DNA from 3 places in the Priestia sp. J2 genome. Region 3 is predicted to be linked to each of the others. Evidence: riboswitches for the same ligand, from Rfam matches in the RefSeq annotation. Region 3 holds a riboswitch; each other region holds the start of a gene.
What was found. Region 3 has a riboswitch for cyclic di-AMP ahead of kdpF (K(+)-transporting ATPase subunit F). Riboswitches for the same ligand answer to the same signal wherever they lie in the genome.
Positions count from the first base shown of each region.

Region 1: it holds a riboswitch for cyclic di-AMP, as region 3 does, so the genes downstream of both, LJY09_RS19255 (potassium channel family protein) here and kdpF (K(+)-transporting ATPase subunit F) in region 3, are expected to answer to the same signal.
Region 2: it holds a riboswitch for cyclic di-AMP, as region 3 does, so the genes downstream of both, LJY09_RS02305 (glutamate/proton symporter GltT) here and kdpF (K(+)-transporting ATPase subunit F) in region 3, are expected to answer to the same signal.

Region 1 covers NZ_CP086208.1:3,708,867-3,714,796, forward strand. The annotation lists gene LJY09_RS19250 (TrkH family potassium uptake protein) at 1-975, opposite strand, end outside; gene LJY09_RS19255 (potassium channel family protein) at 979-1,638, opposite strand; cyclic di-AMP (ydaO/yuaA leader) riboswitch at 1,763-1,907, opposite strand; gene LJY09_RS19260 (carboxymuconolactone decarboxylase family protein) at 2,023-2,481, opposite strand; gene LJY09_RS19265 (Lrp/AsnC family transcriptional regulator) at 2,602-3,057, shown strand; gene LJY09_RS19270 (peptidyl-prolyl cis-trans isomerase) at 3,346-4,248, opposite strand; gene LJY09_RS19275 (S1C family serine protease) at 4,245-5,519, opposite strand; gene LJY09_RS19280 (response regulator transcription factor) at 5,742-5,930, shown strand, end outside.
Region 2 covers NZ_CP086208.1:425,228-431,157, reverse strand. The annotation lists gene LJY09_RS02320 (EcsC family protein) at 121-912, opposite strand; gene LJY09_RS02315 (DedA family protein) at 937-1,542, opposite strand; gene ytvI (sporulation integral membrane protein YtvI) at 1,702-2,733, opposite strand; gene LJY09_RS02305 (glutamate/proton symporter GltT) at 2,947-4,206, opposite strand; cyclic di-AMP (ydaO/yuaA leader) riboswitch at 4,313-4,452, opposite strand; gene LJY09_RS02300 (undecaprenyl-diphosphate phosphatase) at 4,726-5,550, opposite strand.
Region 3 covers NZ_CP086208.1:3,049,058-3,054,987, reverse strand. The annotation lists gene nfsA (oxygen-insensitive NADPH nitroreductase) at 1-422, opposite strand, end outside; gene LJY09_RS15475 (putative quinol monooxygenase) at 452-736, opposite strand; gene LJY09_RS15470 (ArsR/SmtB family transcription factor) at 941-1,255, shown strand; gene LJY09_RS15465 (CHY zinc finger protein) at 1,275-1,610, opposite strand; gene LJY09_RS15460 (undecaprenyldiphospho-muramoylpentapeptide beta-N-acetylglucosaminyltransferase) at 1,788-2,855, shown strand; cyclic di-AMP (ydaO/yuaA leader) riboswitch at 3,015-3,157, shown strand; gene LJY09_RS15455 (hypothetical protein) at 3,230-3,367, shown strand; cyclic di-AMP (ydaO/yuaA leader) riboswitch at 3,383-3,523, shown strand; gene kdpF (K(+)-transporting ATPase subunit F) at 3,821-3,901, shown strand; gene kdpA (potassium-transporting ATPase subunit KdpA) at 3,926-5,587, shown strand; gene kdpB (potassium-transporting ATPase subunit KdpB) at 5,609-5,930, shown strand, end outside.

The DNA.
Region 1 (5,930 bases), 660 kb from region 3:
TCGTAAAAATGCCCATACAGAAAAGACAATCACCACAAACGTTGTTAGTTTAATACCTCCTCCTGTTGACGCACTCCCTGCACCTATGAACATTAACATAACCATTAAAAATATGGTGGAATCATGTAGACTTCCTATATCGATACTATTAAAACCTGCTGTGCGTGTTGTTACCGCTTGAAAATAAGACGCCCACACTTTGTCTCCTAATGACAAACTTCCAAGTGTATGTGAATTGCCGTACTCTAAGAAAAAAATAAAAAGCATGGCAATCACGTTAATGGCAAACGTGCTGATAATCATAATTTTTGAATGCAGCGTTAGTTTTTTATACGATTTTTTTACCCACATATCAGCAAGAACGGTAAATCCTAACCCACCAATAATAAACAAAAAGGAAATCGTTATGTTAATAACGGGATCTCCTACATACTGAACTAAGCTGTCAGATAATAGTCCGAACCCTGCGTTATTAAAAGCTGAAATTGAATGAAACAAGCTAAAGAATAGCCCCTTAGACCATCCGAATTCCGGAACCCAGCGTATCGCTAAAAAGATAAGTGCAACAAACTCAATTAAAAATGAAAAGATAAACAGCCTTTTAACTAGCAGGACAACTCCGCCGACGCTCGTTTGATTTAATGCCTGCTGAACGAGCATACGCTCTTTAAATCCAATTTTTTTACCTAGCATCATAAAAATCAGCACGGCAAATGACATAATGCCAAGACCGCCTATTTGAATTAACAGCATAATAATCGTTTGACCGATGACGGTAAAACGCGTACCTGTATCTACGACGGCTAAGCCGGTCACTGTCATAGCGGAAGTAGATGTAAAAAGGGCGTCTACCCACCGGATTGGCTCAGTAGTAGAAAAAGGCATCATTAATAAAAGAGCACCAATAATAATTCCTCCGCCAAAAATGGAGACAAGCAGCTGCGGCGGCGTAAGCCTAACAATTTTTTTTTTCATAAGTTAAACTCCTTCTTCTTCAAAACGGTTTAAATCGCGATTATGTCCGATAACAATAAGCATATCTCCTTGTTCAATTGTTTCATGCGCCGTAGGCGAAATCACCATTTCCCCGTCTTTTCGCTGAAAACCGATAATATTACAGCCGTACTTTGCACGAATATTTAAATCAAACAGCGTTTTATTATGAAGTTTCTTAGAAGCGACAATTTCAACAATACTATAGTCTTTAGACAGTTCAATATAGTCAATAATTTTTTCTGACACCACGTGATGAGCAATCCGCTTCGCAATATCGCGCTCAGGATGAATGACTTTGTCCGCTCCTATTTTCTCCAGCACTTTTTGATGATACATATTCACCGCTTTTACCCATACTTGCTTAACGCCCATATCTTTTAAAAGCATCGTTGCAAGCACGCTTGCTTCGATATCGTCTCCAAACGAAATAAGAGCATGATCAACGTTACGAATGCCTAGCCCTTTTAAGCTAGCTTCATCAATTGCGTTCGCTTGCACGACATATGTAGCTGAGTTGCTATATTTCTTTACTACCTCCTGATTGCGGTCAATAGCGAGCACATCCACATCCAAATTAGCAAACTCTTCAACCAAACTGCCTCCAAAACGACCTAATCCCAATACAGCAAACTGTTTTTTCATAATGTATTTATTCCTTTCTTCAACTGCTGTGTGTTCTCTTAGCTTATACTTTTTCTAAAAAATTACATGTTTTTCTTAAAAAAAGCGCAAAAAAACACAGGAAGGCTCCTGTGTTTTTTCACACTCTTCCCCCTCAAAACGCTTGCGAAGTTAGCTGTCGGGTTCGGGTTTTAAGAGTAACCCTACCTTTTTAAGGATTCACCCCGGAGCACAATATGTGCGTAAATAATGGGTCCTCCGCTCCGTAATGGATTAAGCGATTTTTATTCAAATGTCTATGATCTATTTTTTAGAATAATCGATTCGATTCATGATACGTTTCACTTCACGAAAGCTATCTTACTCCTGTGGATTTTGTCTGTCAAGATATTTTTAGGGAAGACATCACTTGCGCTGCAAACTGCAAAAATCATATAAATCTAAACTGACAATCAGTTTGTGAAATTGATCAAACAAATTAATAACAGCCAAAAGCTCTAATAGCTGCGTATCACTGTAAAATTTCTTTAATTGATCCATATCAGCATCCGTCAAATCCCTTGGACGCACTCGGTATACATCTATAAATCGAAACAGCAGTCGATCTTTTTCTTCCAGCTCTTTTTCTCTTAACACTTTTTGATTAAGCGTCTTATCGCCTACATATGACATGCTCATACACGTCTCACAGCCGTTAACACCTGCTAGATAAAGCCTGATTTTTTCCTTAGTCTCTCTTTTTACTATATCACTGTTCCAAAGCTTGTCGTATAGCTCATCATACAACCTTTTTACATCTGGAATTAAATTCAGTGCTTTTTCAAAATTTGTTCCCTCTTCGTTTGTTAACAAAACTCTTGCCATTTTTTACTCACTCCTTTTTAATTATTATAGTAAGAAAAATGGAGATTTCAGATAACAAATAAAACATATTATCTGCTATTACTAATCAAATGAAACATTAATATGAAAGAAGGTTTTCAATTGAAAATTGATGAAATTGATTTATCGATTTTGCAGGCACTGCAGCAAAACAGCCGTCTTTCCTTAAGAGAGCTAGGAAAACAAATTAACCTGTCTCCTCCTTCAGTGGCAGAGCGAGTAAGACAGCTAGAGAGCTTTGGTATTATAAAAGGATATACAATCGATATTGATTATGAAAAGCTGCAGTTGCCCGTCTCGTGTTTTATTGAAGTAACCATGAAAAACGGAGAGCACGAGCGTTTTAAAAGATTTATTTCTCAGTATCCCTATGCTTTATTCTGTGAACGCATCGCCGGACAGGCTTGCTTCATTACAAAGCTTCAGCTTCCTCACCTGCACGTACTCGAGCAATTTATTAACGAAATTACACCTTATGCCAAAACGATTTCACACATCGCCCTTTCTCACGTGGAGATGTCTTCTGCATTATTGAGTCATTTAAAAGATGAAAAGTGATTGAAACATACGTTCACCGTACTAACGAAAAGATCCGAACGATTCATCGTTCGGATCTTCTTTCCACTAAACTACTTCTGTCCTAGCCTCTTTTATTCGTCCAAAAGCATAAAAAATAACCCTCCAAAGCTGGAGGGTATAAATTTTCCGAATAATGAAAGTTTTACAACTTCATTCTATCAGGTACCGACATTTCTGTCTACTTAAAAATGTAAAAGAGCTCTCTATTAATAGAAAGCTCTTTTACCTGCTTGTTTTTTGAAAACAATCAATCTATATAAAAGGGAACTACCTAAGGTTGAAAGTCACGTGAAACCTTGGCAGTTGATCCTGGATATACCGGTTGATATGATTCAAAACAAGTTCTTTCATCATTTCTTCTTTGACTTCTGATTCCGTTTTTTTATCTTTTTGTTTTAAAATAAGAATATAATAGACTTTACCCATTTTAATGGGCTTACTACACTCTCCGATGTGCTGTTTTTTTAAAACATCTATAAAAGAGGGAGATAGATTCGAAAGCTTTAGATTATCATCATTCTCTATTTTGCTGATGGTCTGGACATCAGCATATTTTTTTTGAACGTCTTGAAGCGATGTTCCTTTTTGCAGCTCAGCCGCAACGGTCTCGGCATCATGTAAAGTTGTAAAAGTTAGCTGCGAAAAAGATACGCGCGTTACATCATTCTCAATACGTGTATAGTAAGCGTCTAGTTCATCAGACGTAATTTGTTTACGGAAATATTCTTCTAATTTAAACTGATTTATTAGCTGTTTAGTTACATCGCTAGAACGAATGTGCAAGACTTCATAGCCTTGTTTTCTTGTATCTTCGTCATATGAACGTTTGATTTGTTTCCACATATCCTCGACTTTTTTCTGTACCCTGTCACTTGTCTTTAGATGCGAAATTAAGATTTTTTGCATGACAAGCTGCCGCAACAACTCTTTGCGGTAGCTTGTATCATTTAGCGGAGCATCGGGATTTAAGAACCCTTCAACGGCTAAAAAACGATTGAATTCAGCTCCTGTCACCTTTCCTCCTTCATACGCTGCCACTTCTTTGGCAGAAGATAGCTGACTAATTTCTACAGAAGGAAACATCGTGTTTGAATGCTTCCCTCCGCAGCCTGTTAAAAATCCTAACGCTGTTAATACTGCTAGCAGCAGCTTTAACGGTGCTGAACTCATCCATTGTTATCCTGCTGCTCTGAAAGCTTCAGAGAAATAGTTTGTTTTTTTCCATTTCGGTACACGTCTAATTTTACCGTGTCTCCTACTTTGCGTTTTGTGTATAGATATTGACGTAAATCACTGGATGTTTTGACTTCATTTCCATCGATGGCAACAATCACGTCTTTTGATTGTAAACCAGCATCAGAAGCAGAAGAGAATGGTTCAACCGTCGTTACGACAACTCCTTCAGACGTATCGCTTGTTAGGCCTAGCTGATCTTGTTTTGTTGCAGCTGAAAGCTGACCTACATCTTGAAGACCTACCCCCATATATGGACGCGTTATTTTTCCGTTTTTCATCAGCTGTTCAATTGTTGGCTGCACTTCATCACTTGGAAGAGCAAAGCCGATTCCTTCTACATTGTCTTCTGAAATTTTCATACTGTTGATACCAACTACTTCACCGGAAGAATTGATCAAGGCACCGCCGCTGTTTCCTGGATTAATCGCCGCATCCGTTTGAATTGCATCTACGTTCCAATTCTCTGAAATAGGGACAGAGCGTTTTGCTGCGCTCACGATACCTTGTGTGACCGTACGAGAAAATTGTTCACCAAGAGGGTTTCCGATTGCAAGAACCGTTTCACCCGCCACTAAATCTGATGATTTTCCGAACTTCGCCACTTGTTCAACATTTTTGTCGGACATTTCAAGCACCGCTAAATCCGTTAGCGCATCAGCTCCCACAATTTTAGCTTTTTCTTTTTGCCCGTTTGAAAGTGACACTTCTACTTCGCTTGCGCCATCGATAACGTGGTTATTTGTTACAACGTATGCTTTTCCATTTTCTTTTTTGAAAATAACACCGGAACCCGTTCCTGCTTCTTGCGTTTGGGTATCTCCAGAAAATGGATTTGTTTGCTGCTGGATGTTGTTCACGCCTACAACAGCGGCTGATACTTTATTTACAACTGAAACAAGATCTGACTGATTCACGGTGGTGCTTACTGTTCGAGGCGTTGTGCTCGTTGTTGTTGCGGTTTGAGTCTGCGTTGTTTGATTCACTGTATGCGTATCCGCTGAATCCATTAACCCTAGCTGCGGAGCGCCGTATAGCACAATTCCTCCCCCTAGCACTGCTCCCGCGATGGAAGATGCGATCACTGGAAATAAGCGTCTTTTTGGAGGCTGTGATGATGACGCAGGCTGATACTGATCATAGCGCCGCTGGCGGTTTTCATATTCTTCTTTTCGTTCTTCCTCTCTTTCATAATCACGTGGATCCATGAAAATCACTCCTTTTAACGTAGCAAATTTTATGTTATCTATACTATAAAATAAAAGTTTGGGATAAGTATCAAAACAATATGTGAAATTGTGAAAAATTTCTTTATAACAGCAAACACGTAGTATAATAGCGGGTACATAAACCTTTAAAGAAACGCGCATAGATGGCGTAATATGCTTTATTTACCTTAATTTTCATATATTCAGAGGAAGGTGTCAAATTTGAGCTTTACACTATATTTAGTAGAGGATGAACAAAATTTAAACGAAGTTTTAACCCTTTACCTTCAAAAAGAAGGCTGGGACGTTCGCTCATTTTTTAACGGCACGGACGCAAAAGAAATGATTGCAACTCCTCCGCACCTGTGGATTTTAGATATTATGCTGCCTGATATTGACGGGTATCAGCTC
Region 2 (5,930 bases), 2.4 Mb from region 3:
AATACATGAAAGCTACATTTACTATATCAGTAAAAAAATCCGAACGTATTTGATTCTCAACAAAGAATCAAACTCGTTCGGATTTTTTTTCAACTAAAATACTTTCATACCAGCCTATTTTTATTTTTTAGATTGTGAGACTTTTTCTAAAATGCGTCTTTTACGGTAAAGCATCATTCCAACTTCTCCTATATCGCTAATCGCTTGTTTGTTAATATACGCCCCAAATACCATCCCTGCTATAGGAATCATTTGAAATAGCTTTTTCCATCCCAAGTTGTCTCTATAGGTTAGAAACACTTCTCTCCAACCTTGGAGCTGCTGCAAGCTCTGCGTTCGATTGCCGCTTGCTAATTCTTCTAAAATCGCACGCTTTCCTACAATATCAGAGGATGAAAACTGCATGCATTTGACCATAAAAATGCGTTCCTCTTGCTCAGTGGGATCGTAACCATAAGAAACAGCCACTTCTTGCAGTGTCTTAAGCGTAAGTCCCAATACAAAAGGAATATCAATCGCCAGTGTGAAAATTCCACCTACTCCGGTTGTAGCTCCTTGCAGCTGCGCATTCTTTTTTCGGACTTCAATAAAATACTCCGCCAACTCATCCATTTCCTGCAGAGATAAATGCTGAACATCCTCTATTGACAGCTGCTTATTTTCTTGTAATTGGGCTGATGCTTTCTCTAGCGTGGCAGACGTATTAGCTAAATACTGGCCTCCATTATCAACATACTTAGCAATTTCATCTAATAATTTTTCTATTTTTTGATGAATGAACTTTGGCGTTACTTTATCTAAAGCTGAAAAAGGCAAGCGAGCCAGCCGCTCCCAGAAAAAAAGTCCTTTTTGGTCTTTCTCCCACTTTTCAATTTTTCGTAATTCTATTCTCAATTGTTCATGCTCTGACATATCCTCACTCTTTTCCTCGATTTATCAGCTCTGTCCTACTTGTTTATTCCGCACATATTTAATGATAAAAAACAACGCAATTAAAACAACAATTCCGATTCCAATAGGCTGCATGTATTGAGAAACAATCGGACCCACCTCTTTCCACTTAGGTCCTAACTTATATCCTAAATATACGTAAATAGCCGTTACTGGAAGCATCGCAACAAATGTGTAAATAGAAAACAGCCATACATTCATTTTTGCCATCCCGCATGGAAAAGAGATAGCCGTACGCACTCCTGGAATAAACCGTCCAAAAAAAGCGACCCCGCTGCCGTACTTATTAAAAAAGCGATCGGCAGCGTCAATTTCTTTTTCTTTCACCAAAAAATATTTTCCATATTTTAAAACTAACGGTCGTCCACCGTAACGTCCCAGTGCGTAAAGAGTCAACGGTCCACATACACCGCCTACTGTACCTGCAAGGATAGCCAGATACAAGTTCATATCACCTTGGTACACCCAATACCCTACTAAAGGTAAAACAAGCTCTGCGGGGACAAACTCAAACGTTAATGCTAAAATTACGCCAAAATAAGAGAGCTGTTTTAGCGCTTCAATTAAAGAAAGTAAAACCGACTCTAACAAAAATTCTCCTCCTCATGTCATTAAATCTAAGACTGCAAAACTATAATTTAGCCGATTGATAGATAAAAACCAACGCGACATAGTTTTTTCCTTTCCCTCTTTACGTATGACGTACTACAAAAGTTTCAATAAAAAAAGCGCTAGTTTTATCCAGCGCTTTTATAGTTTAAAGTTAATTTGAATAATACCTACTTTACGAAGAGCATCGTATAAAATAACTAAAGCCGGTCCTAAAAACAACCCGACAAAACCTAAAAGTTTAAATCCAATGTACAAACTAACTAGTGCAGCCAAAGGTGAAATACCCATATTTGTAGAAAACACTTTTGGTTCTACTACACGTCTTACTACCGTAATCACTCCAAATAGAATAAATAAGCCGATTGCTAATGAGTCATGCCCTTGCGTAAGAGCAAAAATCCCCCATGGAACGAGCACCGAGCCCGTCCCAAGGATTGGTAAGATATCGACAATTACAATTAATAAACTAAGCAGCGCGGTATACGGAACATCTAATAGCCAAAGCCCTACATAAGCCATTACAAACGTCATGACACTTAAAATAATTTGTGCCTTAATAAAACCAACCCCCGCTTGGATAAGCTGAGTGATGACAACTTGTAGCTTATATTTCGTTTCTTCTGTTAAAAATGACTTAATTTTATTTTTAATAGCAGGCAGCTCAAGGCTGATAAATACAAGCGCTACTAAATAAATAAGAAACTCTAGTAGAAATCCAGGAACAGTAGCAGCAAAGCTAATGATGATTTCCACGGTACTTTTTAATAGAGAATCTAATGAATTTACGGTTTTTTCAAGCGTGCGCTCGATAGAAGAAATCACTTCTGTAGGAAGAGCGTTTGAATAGTATTTCCACTTGATAATAGTTGGATAAATCGCGGTTTCATAGATTTCTTTTACAAATGAAGGCGCTATCTTTGAAAGAGCTACCACTTGCGTAACGATTGTCCGAACAATAAAAAATCCAATAAGTATGAGCGAAACAACATATAAAATGAAGGTCATAAGCACTGCGTAGACTCTCTTCATTTTAAAAGATTGATGCAATTTTTGAACAATACCCTCAAGCGCTAATGCTGTTAATAAAGCAAACACAATCGGTAAACTGTAAGGGATTAACAAACATACGATTACTATCGAGGCAATGACCCATATTCGCTTTTTCCACATACTCTACTATCCCCCAACTAGCTAAGCTATCTCTATATTTATTGATAAAGAAAGGAACCAGTGACTGCTTTTATGTAAGAATAAAATTTGGATATATTTATACCTGATGTTACATATTATAGGGTCAATTTCCATAATAATAAAGGAATTATTATGAAAAAAGCTACTTATTCTAATTTTTTGAATAGAATAAGTAGCTTTTTAATTTATAAATTAGCCGGCTCTCATGACCTCTGTACCTTTTTTAGGGTCAAATTTGCCTTCAGATTTAGACATCACAATTGCTGCTAGTGTGTTTCCTACTAAGTTAACAACCGTACGTGCCATATCCATGATTCTGTCTACTCCCGCAATGAAGGCTAATCCTTCTGCCGGAACGCCGATTGTTCCAAGAGTAGCCAGTAATACAACAAATGATGTTCCTGGCACCGCAGCCATTCCTTTAGATGTAACCATCAATACCAGAATGAGCGTCAGCTGTTGAACGATTGTTAAATCAATACCATACACCTGCGCTAAGAATAACGCTGCAATCGCTTGATAGAGAACAGAACCATCTAGGTTAAATGTATAACCAATTGGTACAACGAACGATACGATAGCTTTTGGACAGCCCATCTTTTCAAGTTTTTCCATAATTCGCGGAAGAACTGTCTCAGAACTAGATGTACTGTATGCTAACAACAGTTCATCTTTCATATAGCGGAATAAGTGGAAAATGTTAATTCCTGCCCATTTCGCAATTCCTCCTAATACAACAAGTAGGAAGAAAATTAACGCTAAGTAAACTAAGATAACAAGCTTTCCTAATGAAAGAAGTGACTCTAAACCGAATTTCGAAACTGTTACACCAATTAAAGCAAATACTCCAATCGGAGCCACTTTCATTACTAGGTTTACCACGTGAAACATTGCGTGAGAAACGCCGTCAAAGAATTGAACAACAGGCTTTCCTCTTTCTCCAATTGCCGCTACTCCAAGTGCGAACAATACTGTAAAGAAGATAATTGCTAGCATGTCCCCTTCAACAATTGACTGGAAAAAGTTTGTCGGAACAATGTGTAAGAACGTTTCAGCCACTGACTTTCCTTCTTGCTGTTCGGATGTTTCAACGTATTGTGAAATATCACTCTTCTGTGCTGAATGAATGTCTACACCTTGTCCAGGATGAAAAATATTAGCAATCAATACACCGATTACAATTGCGAAAGTTGTAATAATTTCAAAATAGAGAATGGTTTTAACGCCAAGCTTTCCGACCTGTTTACCGCTACCTGCTCCTGCAACTCCAACGACTAAACTTGAGATAACAATTGGAATAACAATCATCTTAATCAATCTTAAGAACAAGTCTCCCAGCGGCTGCAGGTATGTTACTACACGCGGATCGTTAAACCAAATTACTCCTACAAGAACACCGAGGATTAAACCGGTAAAAATCTGCGTAGCCAAACCAAAACGAATTTTTTTCATAGATGTACCTCCCCAAAGATGTATGACATTTGTATATACTTTTCTGAAAAAACAAAAAAAGACTATTCTTAAGAAAGAACAGCCTTTTACTTACGCTATTTTGGGCTCTTTCTCTCAATAAAGCAAACGAGGTTAACTGTCGGATTCGGAATTGAGAGTTTCCTACCTTTTGTAAGGATTCACCCCAAGGCAGCTTTACTGCCGATAATGATTCCCCCGCTCTATACGATTAAGCTTATTATTCAATTTTTATAAAATTAAAACGATCTATACGTTGTCATACGTTTTTTACAGTCAATAAAACTAAACAGAAGTCTTACTTTTACTTAACTTTATACTGCACAAATATTAATTTACTATTTTTCGACACGTTTTGTCAATACCCATGTTTATAAAACGCTTTCAAAAGACAATAATATATATTTATGCAAAAAAGCTATTGCAATGTTGCAATAGCTTTTTCTTGCTTTTTAAGTCTTTATCAGAAGTTTAAATGGCTATAAAATACGCTTATTTATTTTATAAAAATACAAAATATAGAATAGCCGCTAAAATAATTCGATAAATGGCAAACGGAACTAATTTAATGCGGTTGATTAATTTTAAGAAAAAGCGAATCGATATAAGCGCAAAAATAAAGGCGCTGATAAAACCAGCAATAAAAAACGGTAGTGCATCTGATGTGAAATACTGCCAGTTTTTAACCAATGAAAGTCCACTTGCTCCTGCCATAATTGGCACTGCCATAATAAATGTAAAATCTGCGGCTGCCTTATGGCTCATTCCAAGAAGAACCCCTCCTGAAATCGTTGAGCCTGAACGAGAAAAACCTGGCCAAAGAGCAATACATTGAAACAGTCCTATACCTAGTGCTTGTCCATAAGACATTTGGTCCACCGTCTCTACACGCGGACGTTTAGGTCCAAACAAATCTGCTAGAATCATTAATACAGCTCCGACCACTAAGCCAATTAGCACCGTATTTAAAGAAAACAAATGTTCATCAATGTAATCATCAAACAAAAGTCCTAACACTCCTGCGGGTAACAAACCAACAATTACCTGCATTAAATTTAAGCGATTTGTCGGTCCAATTGCAGCAGCTGGTTTTTTTCCCAATCCTAATAAATTAATAAAACGATCTTTAAAAATAACAACTACTGCTAAGATCGACCCTAGCTGAATAACAATCTTAAATGTATTAGCTACTGGAGATGAAAATAATTCTTTTGAATTTAACCACAGGTCATCCACAATAATCATATGCCCAGTTGACGAAACGGGAGCAAACTCTGTTAAACCTTCTACAATCCCTAAAATGATTGCTACAATAATTTCCCACATAAAGCTATGTACCTTGCCTTTCTTTCAAATTAATAAGCTTATCGCTTCGTTTTACATGCTCAACTATTTTCCTATTTTGACACTTGCTTTTTTATCATAATTGTTAAAACTATGAAATACAATGTGTATTTGCAAAAAGATAAGAATCTTTAATAATTTGTAATAAAAAGCTTACATGCTACAACCAAAAAACACGATATCAGCTTTTATTTATTTTAAAAAGCAGTCACTATGTTCAGTATAAATTCTGGTCCCTTAGCTAAAAATGAATCATCTAGACTATTTTTCTTTAGTGTGAAAAAATGACTAAATCATTATGTTTTTTCCATCCCCCTTTACTGTCATCTATCATTTTAATCCAATAGGGCTGACTTATACGA
Region 3 (5,930 bases):
GGCTTTCTGCGAATTCCGCCGATTGGTACTGTACCTAAACCGAGTGACTCTGCTGCAACTGTTGCTGCTTCTAAAGAAATTCCAGCATCGGTTGCCCCCACTAAAATTGACTCAAGCCCATCGGTTACGCCAAGAGGCGCATCGTTAAGCTCAGCTGCAATCTTAGCACGATTAAAATCTGCACAAAAGATTAAAAATAGAGGAGCTTGGTCAATCCACGCTTGGTTGCCCGCAAGCTCTGAAAGCTTTTTCTTCTTTTCTTTATCTTGGACGCTAATAATAGTTACTTGCTGTCCGTTAATAGAAGAAGCGGCTGACTGAGCAGATTGAATAATTGTATCTAAATGCTCGTCGCTTACTGCTTCGTCTGTATATTGACGGATAGAACGATGATCTTGAATTGTACGAATTGCTTCATTCATGATGCGTCATCCTTTCAAAGAAGTTATTTTTAGCCTTGTAATGTTTTTACATCTAAAGGTGCTACAAGTACGCCAGTTTGAGCAAATGCTACAAAACTTTGGAAATGAGCTGATTTATTGTGTGCTTGAATTGCTTCTTCGCTTTTCCACTCTTCAATCATCATAAATGTGTTAGGTGTAAAAGCATCTTCAAATAGTTGATAGTTGCTGTTTCCTTCTTCTTGTAAAGAATGCTTAATTAGTTCTTGTACGTTTTCTAAAAATTCTTCTCTTTTTGCTGGGTTAACTTTCATTGAAGCTTGTAAATGAATCATGGATGATTCCTCCTTTAATAATGATGGTGCTTTATATTATTTGTTTTGTTTTTAATCTTTCATTCAATTTACGATTAAAATGAAGATAAGTTCGAATATCATCGAACAATGAAACTATAACACCGATTAAATAACAGTGCAAGGAATTTAGTTCGAAAGTTATCGAACATTGATACACAAAAGAAGCTGTGTTATATTTTAAGCATGAGAAAACCTTATCAACCACCGAAATCTGAAATTAAATTAACGCCTATTTTACATGCGTTGAGTGATCCTAACCGGCTGCGAATTGTACAGTGTTTAGCGACAAGAAAGGAGCAGACCTGTTCGTATTATCAAAAATTAAATGTATCAAAATCAACGCTATCACATCATATTAAAGTACTTCGCGAAGCTGGAATTATCAAACTACGTATAGAAGGTACGCAGCACTATTATTCCTTGCGTTTAGAAGAACTTGAGGAACTGTTCCCAGGTCTGCTTCCTTCCATTATCAATATAGATGAGCAATTATTTTAAAAGCTGAACGATGTTTTGTTCAGCTTTTTTGTTCAAAATAAATGTGTCCATGCAGGCTGCATCCGGGATTAAAAGAAGAACGACAGTGAGGGCAAGTCGAGTTACAGGTTAAATATTCATTAATTGAGAGCTCATGTTTACATACTCCGCAAAGAATAGCTTTTTCATTAAACATAGATGTTGGCCATCTTTTAATGTCGTGATCCGCATGTGCGTTATGACATTGATAGCATGGATAATATGTATGACAGCAATAAAATTTTATTGCGATAATATCTTTATCCGTATGATAGTGCGTACAGCGCGTTTCGGAATCCACTGTGTCACCTTTTACTGCAGGTACAGATTTGTTCATTATCATCACTCCTTATGAAAAGTATAGCATGCTTTTATACGCCTTATCATACATATGTAAAAAGAAAAATGCTATAATAAAACCATCGTTTTACATGTCAGATTGCATGCTAAAAAGATTAGATAAAAATTGATGTCAAAACAGATCGATTAAGTGATGCAAAGAGAGGAAGAAAAAATGAGTAAGCAAGTTATCGTTTTTACCGGAGGCGGAACAGCGGGGCACGTAACGCCAAACATTGCCATCATGAAAGAATTAGACAGTGAAAAATGGGATATCCATTATGTCGGTTCTCACAATGGTATTGAGAAAGAATTAATTACAAAATTAAACGTTCCATATCATGCGATTTCAAGCGGGAAGCTGCGTCGATATGTAGATATGGAAAATGTAAAAGATGTATTTCGAGTAGCAAAAGGGGTTGGCGATGCACGTCGCGTGCTGAAAAAACTAAAGCCTTCTCTTGTTTTTTCAAAAGGCGGTTTCGTCACAGTTCCTGTGGTAATGGCTGCTAAATCTTTAAACATTCCCGTGTTCATTCATGAAAGTGATTTAACACCGGGACTGGCAAATAAAATTGCGCAGAAATTTGCCACTAAAATTTTTACTTCTTTTGATGAAGCCGCAAACTACTTTCCAAAAGAAAAAGTGCAGGTTGTTGGTTCACCTATTCGAAAAGAGCTATTTAGCGGAAGCGCAGCGAACGGGGAAAGCTGGCTACGCTTTTATGATAAGCGCCCCATTTTAACGATTATGGGCGGAAGTTTAGGAGCACGCCGTATTAATGAAATCGTTCGAGAGTCTTTGCCTGAACTGCAAAAGAAATTCCAAATTGTACACCTTTGCGGAAAAGGCAATATTGATACAAGCCTTGAAAAAGAGTCAGGATACCGTCAGTTAGAATACGTAAACGAACAGCTTCCTGATGTTCTAGCGGCAACTGATTATGTGATTACACGCGGTGGATCCAATGCCATTTTTGAGTTTTTAGCTCTTCATAAACCGATGATGATTATTCCTTTATCAAAAGCACAGAGTCGCGGAGATCAAATTTTAAATGCACAATCTTTTAAGAAAAAAGGCTACTGTATGGTTGTAGAAGAAGAACAGTTAACAAAAGAATTGTTTTTACGTGAAGTAAGTGAGCTTCAGCAGCAGGCAAGTACAATGAAGCGTACAATGCGTGAAGCAACAAAAACGGATGCTATTTCAATTCTTGTAAATGAAATTGAGAAAATGAGCTAAAAAAAGCGTTCTTATCTCCTCGATAAGAACGCTTTTTTTCTTCTGAAATTATTATTTTAAAATAATGAATAAATATAGAAAAATAAAGCTTTTAAAATTTCAAAAAATGTTGTTGACAGTAAATTTTAACAGGAGTAAGATTACTCTCATAAAACGTTCCACTGTGAAACGCTGAGTCTTTTCTGAAAGAGAAGGAAAGAGCGGAGGACCCAATTATCAGGGGTGAATCTCTTAATTGAGTAGGGTTACTTTCTTGACCCGAACCCGTCAGCTAACTTCGTAAGCGTTAAGAGAGAGGATGGTGTAATCGTGGTCGTTTTCTATAACAGCGGATAGTACGCTCCTTTCAAAATATAGGTGAAAGGAGCGTCAGGATGCATTTATCTAAGCAAATGATTCAAATGATTGAATATCGGGCAATGTGCGACCAGCAATCTTTTGATCTAGCAAACCGCTATTTGTCTACGTTAGCTAATCAAAGTTTTAAACGCAGCAGTAAAAGTCATCATTAAGTCTAAAAATTAAATAACAAATATACGCTTAATCAATTATGAGCGGGGGACCCAATATTTTGTACGTATGTACTAGGGGTGAATCTCTTAACTGAGTAGGGTTACTTCCATAACCCGAATCCGACAGCTAACTCCGTAAGCGTTTTGGGAGTAAAAAATTCGTGTCAATCACGGCTTATTTGTCGTGCATTAAACCGCGGAAGAGAACTCTCTTCTGCGGTTTTTTAGTGGAAAAAAATAGCATCACGTCTCGCGGTTAGCTTTTTTGGACGTGATGCTTTATGAAAAGAAACCGTCACTAAACTTAGAAGCTATCATTTTTGTCAGGAAACAGTTAGGAGGAAGCAACTTGGATATGATGATGCTTGGAACGCTTGCCTTATTAGCGACTGCTATGTACGGAATTATTCGCTGGTCGTCTCATGTAGTAGACGACAGAGAGGAGAAGTGAACATGTCGTTCATTTTGTCAGGTATTTCAGTTCTCGTTTTAATTTATTTAGTATATGTACTGTTAAATCCAGAACAATTTTAATAAGCGGAGGAATAAAAAGTGGGGATTTTTCTACTATCAGTTGCGCTGCTGCTTATTTTTGTAGCGCTTATTGCAAAGCCCGTAGGTATTTATATAGCGAATGTGTTTTCAAACGATAAAAACACTAGCTTGATAGGAAAGATAGAAACGGTGATGTTTAAAGCAGCAGGAATTAAAGGGCTTAATCAGACGTGGAAGCAATATGCATTTGCTCTTGTTTTGGCGAATACGTTTATGATTTTTGTGGTGTACCTTATCTTCCGGTTTCAAGGGGTACTGCCGTTTAACCCAAGCCACATCAAAGGAATGGATCCGGCACTTGCTTTTAACACGGCCATTAGTTTTATGACAAATACGAACTTGCAGCACTACAGCGGCGAATCAGGATTGTCCTATTTCTCGCAGATGGCCGCCATTGTATTTATGATGTTTGCTGCACCAGCAACGGCACTTGCAGTAGCAATCGCTTTTATTCGTGGGCTGGCAGGGAAAGAAATGGGAAACTTTTTTGTTGATTTTGTAAAGTCAATTACGCGTATTTTACTTCCTATCGCTTTTATAACAGGCATTTTATTTATGTTTTTAGGTGTCCCTCAAACGTTAAGCGGAACGGTTACTGCCCATACAATAGAAGGGGCAACACAGCAAATAGCAAGGGGACCAGTTGCTTCTTTTCTTTCAATTAAAGAGCTAGGAAACAACGGAGGGGGATTTTTTGGTGTCAATTCAGCTCATCCATTTGAAAATCCTAACGCGTTGAGCAATGTATTACAAATCGTCCTTATGCTTTTATTGCCAACAGCACTTCCTTTCACATACGGAAAAATGATCGGAAAGCGTAAGCAAGGCCGCATTTTGTTTGTAGCGATGAGTATGCTGTTTATCGTTATTTTAAGCACAGCGTTCGTAACAGAGTGGGGTGGCAATCCAAGACTTGATGCTTTTCATTTGAACGAAGCGAACGGTTATATGGAAGGGAAAGAAGTCCGTTTTGGTGTCGGCATGTCGACGCTTTACGCCATCGTGACGACAGCAAGTGAAACAGGTGCAGTCAACACCATGCACGATACTCTTACGCCTCTTACCGGGTTGTTAACGCTTGGAAATATGATGTTAAATACCGTATTCGGCGGTGTCGGAGCAGGATTTATGAATGTCATGATGTACGTCATTATCGCCGTATTTTTATCAGGTTTAATGGTTGGAAGAACACCAGAATACGTAGGTAAAAAAATTGAAGGAAAAGAAATGAAGCTAATCGCCGTGACGCTTATTTTGCAACCGCTGCTAATTTTAGGAGGAACAGCTGTAGCACTTACCACTCATTTAGGAATAGAAGGTATATCAAATCCAGGCTTTCACGGGTTAAGTCAGGCACTGTATGAATTTACGTCGTCAGCAGCAAACAATGGATCCGGCTTTGAAGGACTCGGTGATGCAACGCCGTTTTGGAACATTTCAACGGGAATCGTTATGTATATTGGACGCTACTTCGGACTAATTACGATGCTGGCGGTATCGAGCTCACTAGCATCCAAACAGCTTGTTCCCGAAACACCTGGGACATTTAAAACAGATACGTCTTTATTTAGCGGCATTTTAATTGGAACTACCGTTATTGTAGGAGCACTTACGTTTTTCCCAGTGCTTGTGCTTGGGCCGGTTGCTGAGTATTTAACACTGTAATCAAGAAAGCGGAGGATCATAATGAATAAACGGAATTTTGCAAATAATATTGAATTGGATCGCAACAGTCATATTCAAGGTTCTGTGGATACACAAGCTTCATCGATTTTTATTCAATCAGTAAAGCAGGCTTTTATCAAGCTCAGCCCAAGAACGATGATAAAAAACCCTATCATGTTCGTAGTAGAAATCGGGTTTATAATTACGCTTTTTTTAGCCGTTGTTCCGGACCTTTTCGGAGAAAGTACAGTAAGCACAGGATTTAATGTTGCCGTATCTCTCGTGTTATTTTTTACCATTGTTTTTGCTAATTTTGCAGAAGCATTAGCAGAAGGTCGAGGAA